Regions from separate parts of the Glutamicibacter sp. NPDC087661 genome, predicted to be linked through region 1. Evidence: riboswitches for the same ligand, from Rfam matches in the RefSeq annotation. Region 1 holds a riboswitch; the other holds the start of a gene.

Evidence for each region. A riboswitch is a leader RNA that binds a small molecule or an ion and turns the genes downstream of it on or off. The one in region 1 is predicted to bind S-adenosylmethionine.
Region 2: linked by a shared signal. The riboswitch ahead of ACIOTN_RS09715 (O-acetylhomoserine aminocarboxypropyltransferase/cysteine synthase family protein) and the one ahead of ACIOTN_RS15775 (O-acetylhomoserine aminocarboxypropyltransferase/cysteine synthase family protein) in region 1 are both predicted to bind S-adenosylmethionine.

The regions. Positions count from the first base shown of each region.
Region 1 covers NZ_JBIUWE010000006.1:125,442-128,644, forward strand. Annotated here, with positions in the region: gene ACIOTN_RS15775 (O-acetylhomoserine aminocarboxypropyltransferase/cysteine synthase family protein) at 1-1,204, opposite strand, end outside; SAM riboswitch class I at 1,288-1,378, opposite strand; gene ACIOTN_RS15780 (LysR family transcriptional regulator) at 1,607-2,548, opposite strand; gene ACIOTN_RS15785 (DUF1852 domain-containing protein) at 2,671-3,203, shown strand, end outside.
Region 2 covers NZ_JBIUWE010000003.1:85,809-89,011, forward strand. Annotated here, with positions in the region: gene ACIOTN_RS09710 (CoA-binding protein) at 1-163, opposite strand, end outside; gene ACIOTN_RS09715 (O-acetylhomoserine aminocarboxypropyltransferase/cysteine synthase family protein) at 163-1,536, opposite strand; SAM riboswitch class I at 1,652-1,746, opposite strand; gene ACIOTN_RS09720 (histidine phosphatase family protein) at 1,858-2,418, shown strand; gene ACIOTN_RS09725 (RNA polymerase sigma factor) at 2,531-3,028, shown strand; gene ACIOTN_RS09730 (methylated-DNA--[protein]-cysteine S-methyltransferase) at 3,025-3,203, shown strand, end outside.

The sequences.
Region 1 (3,203 bases):
CCGACAGGCGCAGGGTGGAGGTGTTCAGGCCGGCGTCGGCCAGCTGTTGTGCGGAGAGCCGGCAGTGCGTCATGGTCGCCGGGTGCGAAATCATGGTGCGGGTGTCCCCCACATTGGCGGCCAGCGAGATCAGCGTGAGCCCATCGATTACCGGGGAGACCAGCGACGGGTGGGCCAACTCGATGGCAACCACGCAGCCGGTGCCCTTGGGCGTGAGTTGTTGGGCCAGCTCGTGGCTCGGATGGGTGGGCAGCGACGGGTGGTGGATGGCCACAATGCCCGGGTGGGAGGCCAGAGTATCGATCAGCGTGGTGACGCTGCGTTGCACATGGGCGGCGCGCACCGGCAGGGTTTCGATTCCGGCGAGGATCCCCTGGGCGCTGGCCGGAGCCAGGGTCGGGCCCAGATCGTGTAGGAATTTGGAGCGGACCAGCATCGCGTAGGCAGCCGATCCGTGGCGTTCAAGCAGCGAGGTGTTGTTCAGCCGCACGCGCGGGGCGGCAATTTGCGGCCAGCGGACGGCATCGGTGAAGTCGAAGTTCCCCGAGTCGACCACGATCCCGCCGAGTACCGAGCCGTGTCCGGCCAGGCCCTTGGTGGCTGAGTGCACCACGATGTCGGCACCCAAATCCAGCGGGCGAATATTCAGTGGCGTGGCCAGGGTGTTGTCCACGACCACCGGGATGTTGTGTTCGTGGGCGATGGCCGCGATGGCGGGCAGGTCGGCCACGGTGCACAGCGGGTTGGAGACGGACTCTAGGAAGAAGGCCCGGGTGTCTTCCTCGATGGCCCCGGCCCAGGCGGCCGGATCGGCCTGGTCGACAAAGCTGATGCGGATGCCGAAGTCGGCGAAGGTGTCGGTGAACAGATCCACGGTGCCGCCGTAGAGCGAGGAGGAAGCCACGATGTGCTTGGGTCCCTGGGTCAGGGCCAGCAGGGACAAGGCAACCGCAGACTGTCCGGTGGCGGTGGCTACCGCTTGGGCTCCGCCTTCCAGTGCTGCCACGCGCTGTTCGAGAATCGAGACGGTGGGGTTGCCGGTGCGTGAGTAGGTGAAGCCGGCCTGGCGCAGTGCGAACTTTTCGATCGCTTCGGCGTGGGACTGGAATTGGTAGGCTGCGGAATTGTGCAGTGGCGGCAACATCGGGCGGAAGTCTCCGCTCGGGCGATATCCGGCGTGGACCGCGTCGGTTCCTTGGCTCATAGCTCCTCCTCGTTGTCTGCGAGGGAGTGCACCGATTGGCATCGTGCGGCGGCACGAAGCTACGCAAAAACGCGTTCGGAACTGCTCCATCGTTCCTGGCGGTAGCACCTTTCGGTTTCCCGATGGTTGCTGCGGCGTCTTCGAGCCAGATCTCTCGGCCGCTCTTGATGGGTTGTTCTTCCATGGTTGGCTATCCGCCGCAAACGGTGCAAGCGATATCCGGCGCCCGGCTTCATACAAGGCCGCTACGCTTCATATGTCGTCGCCTTGTCATGACGACGCGGTGGTTGGCACCACTTTGTGACGCGCAGAATTGAGAAAAACCGCATGGTTTAGCGGTTTCTCCTGAATTTTGTGACGATGCGCCGGTGCTCCATGACCGGCGGTTACGCTGCTGGCGGCTCAGCCGAGCACTTCTACCCCGAAGCTGGCGACCACCGTTCGCACTTCTTGCAGGTAGCGCTGGGCCTGGTCGGTGAGCGGGATGGCGGCGTGGTCAATCCAGCCGATCTCGATGCGCTCCTCGATGGCCAGCGGGATGGCCACGATGGAGGGATCCAGCTCGTCGCTGATGATGCCGGTGGAGATCGTGTACCCGCCCAAGCCGATCATGAGGTTGAAGATGGTGGCGCGGTCGGAGACCTGGATTTCGCGTTGGCTGGAGCGCGTGGAGAGCACCTCCTCGGCGAAGTAGAAGGAATTATTCGCGCCCTGGTCGAAGGTCAGCCGGGGCAGGTCTTCGAGGTCTTCGAGCGTGACCTGGTCCCGGGTGGCCAGCGGGTTGCTGCGCGAGATGAAGATGTGCGGATCGGCCAGGAACAGCGGGTGGAAGACCAGCCGGGATTCGCGCAGCAGCTTGTCGATGACCTTCCGGTTGAAGTCGTTGCGGTAGAGGATCCCGATGTCGCTGCGTAGCGTGCGCACGTCCTCGATGATTTCTTCGGTGCGGGTCTCGCGCAGCGAAAACTGGTACTCCTCGGCCCCGCTGGCCTGGACCATCCGGACAAAGGCATCCACCGCAAAGGAGTAGTGCTGGGTCGAGACGCCCAGCAGCCGCCGCGCGGCGGGGCGCCCGAGGTAGCGGTGCTCAAGAAGCTCCACCTGCTCGAGCACCTGCCGGGCGTAGCCGAGGAATTCTGCGCCTTCGGCGGTGAGCGTCACTCCCCTGGCCGAGCGCATCAGCAAGGTGCGCCCGACCCGTGATTCAAGCTCCTTCATCGCCGCCGACATGCTGGGCTGTGCGACGTAAATCAGGTCGGCTGCGGCGGAGATGGATCCCTCGGAGGCCACCGCCACGAAATAGCGCAGCTGCTGCAGTGTCAAGCCATTTGTTCCCTGAACCATAGATCGAGTCTATATGAATCCATAGTTATATCGAGTTACCTGATATCAAGAATCACCCTGCATGATTGACGCAACGACTTCCCCTCGGCCTGCCCAGGCCTCCCAAATACAGATTGGCCATCATGGCAGACGCATTAAATTTCAGCATTAGCACCACAAGATTCGACGAGAATTATTCCCCTTCGACAAATTCGCGCACCACGACAAACTTCGCTAATTTGGCACGCGGAGAGCGCCGTGAAGAGAACCTGCGCAATGCCCTGACGATGATCAACCGCCGGTTCAATTCCTTGGCTCACTGGGATAATCCCCAAGGCGACCGCTATTCTCTTGAATTGGAAATCATTTCCGCAAATGTTCATTTTTCTGCCGATAATACCGATCAGGAATTTCCACTTTTAGAAGTGCTTGAAACCACGATCGTGGATAAACTCATGGGTACTCGGTCCCATGGCATGGTCGGCAATAATTTTTCTTCTTATGTCCGCGATTACGACTTCAGCGTGGTGCTTCCAGCTTCGTGTAATGACAGCGGAGCCCCGGTGCTTCCGGAGGATTTTGGCGATCTCCATGGGCAGCTCTTCCAGCATTTCTTGAACTCACAGGCGTACCGTGAGCGTTTTGCCCAGTTGCCGGTGGTCTGCATCAGCGTCTC
Region 2 (3,203 bases), on a different contig from region 1:
ACACCTTGTACTTGGAGGAGGAGAGCAGGTAGGTAGCCACGAAATAGCTGGCGCGCGATGGCTTGTTCGAGGCACCGACAATGGCGATGGACTTGGTGTCGCGCAGGATCTCCAGGCGCTGTGCGGCTCCAGGGCCTTCCCAAGCGGTATCAACGGCAGTCATTAGATTGCTCCTTTCGAAGCGGTTGGCAATGCGCAGGCGGAACCGTCATAGGCCGGAGCCTCGAACCCTGCGGCGGAAGCGGCAATCGCTTCCTGCGAAGCGGCCAGCGCCTGGTCCAGATCCCAGAGGATGTCCTCGACATCTTCCAGTCCTACCGACAGGCGGATCAGATCTTCTGGCACGCCAGCGGAGACCAGCTGCTCGACGCTCAGCTGCTGGTGGGTGGTGGAGGCCGGGTGCAGCACCAGGGTGCGGGCATCGCCGATGTTGGCCAGGTGGCTGGCCAACTGCAGGGCTTCGATGAACTTCGAGCCGGCTTCGCGCCCGCCCTTCACCCCGAAGCTGAAGACCGAGCCGACGCCCATGGGCAGCAGCTCCTTGGCCTGCGCGTGCTGCGGGTGGGATTCCAGGCCGGCGTAGTTCACGTAGGTCACGCGCTCATCGGCCTGCAACCAGGCAGCGACCTGCTTCGCGTTGGACAGGTGGTTGTCCATGCGCTGCGGCAAGGTCTCCAGGCCCTGCAGCAGCTGGAATGCGGACTGGGCCGGCAGAGCCGGTCCGAAGTCGCGCAGCTGTTCGCTGCGCAGCTTGGTCAGGAAGCCGTACTCGCCGAAGTTGTCCCACCAGGAGACGTTGCCGTAGCTGGCAACCGGTTCGGTCATGGTGGGGAACTTGCCATTGCCCCAGTTGAACTTGCCTGACTCGATGACCACGCCGCCCAGGGTGGTGCCGTGGCCGCCGATGAACTTGGTGGCCGAGTGGATCACGATGTCCGCGCCGTGCTCGATAGGGCGCAGGATGTACGGGGGAGTGAGCGTCGAATCGACCACCAGCGGGAGATTGTGGCGGTGCGCCACCTCGGCCAGTCCCTCCAGGTCAGCGATGTCGCCGGACGGGTTGGCCACCACCTCGGTGTAGACGGCCTTGGTATTTTCCTGGATCGCCGCTTCGAAGTCGGCGGGATCATTGGAGTCGATGAAAGTGGTGTTGATGCCGAAGCGGCGCAGCGAGACATCGAGCTGGGTGATGGTGCCGCCATAGAGCTTCGAGGAAGCCACAATGTGGTCGCCTGCCTGGGCCAAGGCCGCAAAGGTGACGAATTCCGCGGCCATGCCCGAGCCGGTGGCTACCGCTCCGATGCCGCCTTCCAGCGAAGCCATGCGCTCTTCGAAAGCCGCTACGGTCGGGTTGCCGATACGCGAGTAGATGTTGCCGTACTTCTGCAGGGCAAAGAGGTTGGCCGCATCGTCAGCGTCCTTGAAGACGAACGAAGTGGTCTGGTAGATCGGCACTGCGCGTGAGCCATGCTCGGCATCGGGGGTGCCTCCGGCATGCAATGCGCGGGTGCGGAATCCAAACTTGTGATCTGCCATGGTGGCTTACGACTCCTTGTCGATTGGGGTTTCGCGGGCACCGCAGGGCGGGTCGCGATCGAGGCAGGAATCCCGGAATCAATGTCGCTTCCTGCTGTGGTCCAACGGGTAGGCGGCTGCATCGTTTCTGGCGGTAGCACCGTAACCACCGGATGTGGCAGGTTGCTGCGGCGTCATCGAACCAGATCTCTCAGCCGCTCGGGATGGTGTAATAATCTTCGCAACATGACCGTTCGTGACCCAACTATGAGTCGTAACGTTGCGTATTGGACGTAATGCCGGAGATTCTTCGATACCTGTTACCCCGGTTAGGCTGGAGCCATGGATACTTCGCTGGCACTGGTGCGACACGGGCAGACCGATTGGAACCTTGCAGGGCGCCTGCAGGGGCGTACCGATATCCCGTTGAACGACACCGGGCGCGAGCAAGCTCGCGAGGTCGGGCGCCAGCTGATCGGCCAGAACTGGTCGCTGGTACTTGCTTCGCCCTTGGAACGTGCCCGGGAAACTGCCGCGCTGATTGCCCAGCAGATCGGGGCCGAGACGGGGAACGCCGTTCCGGAACTCATTGAACGCGGCTTCGGCCCGCTGGAAGGCCGGATCATGGCCGAGGTCAGCGAAGCGGAATCGGCTGCTGCCAAGGACCTGCGTGAGCCGCGTGCCCAGATCTTGAGCCGTGCGGTGCCAGCGCTGCTGGACTTGGCCAGCAGGCATGCCGGGCGCAAGGTCATGATTGTCAGCCATGGGGCCACCATGCGCACCATCCGCGACGCATTGGCCGGAACCACGGATCCCCAAGGCGTGGAAAATGGCGAAATGCTCCACCTGGACTTGATCCGCCTTGAGCAGATCGCCAGCGAATTGGATCTGGTGGCATTCTAGGAATCCATGGGTATCTGCGTGAAGGAATTTTTTTCGTTCACGCCTCACAAAATGGTCTCCTCGTACGTTTACATGGTGAGAAGCCATGAAGGCGCAAAATTCCAGGAGAGCCATGCAAGCACCGTTCGAGCGGATAGTCCAGGACTATGGACTCAACATCCTGCGCGTTTGCCGTGCCCTGCTTGATGAGCATCGCGCGCAAGACGCCTGGTCCGAAACATTCCTCGCCGCGCTCAAGGCGTACCCGCAACTGCCTGAGGACGCCAATGTCCTGGCATGGCTAGTGCGTATTGCCCGGAATAAAGCCATTGACGAGTTGCGCAGGAATAAGCCGGAAATCCTCATCGGCCAAGACGTGGACAGCCTGGCCCCATCGGCCCAACGGCCGGATCTGCAGTTGGAAAACCTGCAGCTGTGGTATGAGGTGAACCAGCTTCCTGGCAAGCAGCGGCAGGTGGTGGCCTACCGCTACCTGGGCGGAATGAGCTACGCGCAAATTGCCGGAATCCTTTCCGGCACCGAAGCTGCCGCCCGGCGTTCGGGCGCCGATGGGATCAAGAATCTGCGGGCCCGGATGGATGACCAAGAACTATGGCGGGAGCAGCCATGAACGGAAAAAATTATCGGCAGCAGGCTACGGCCGCTGAAGCGCAAATCCTCGACTCGCTGCAGGGCCGGCTCGTTGAACGGGCCCGTGCACGGGAACTTGTTGATGTTGCCTATCGCGTGGTCGATAGCCCCGTGGGGGCCTTGCTGCTGGCCAGTACCGATGCCGGGCTGGTGCG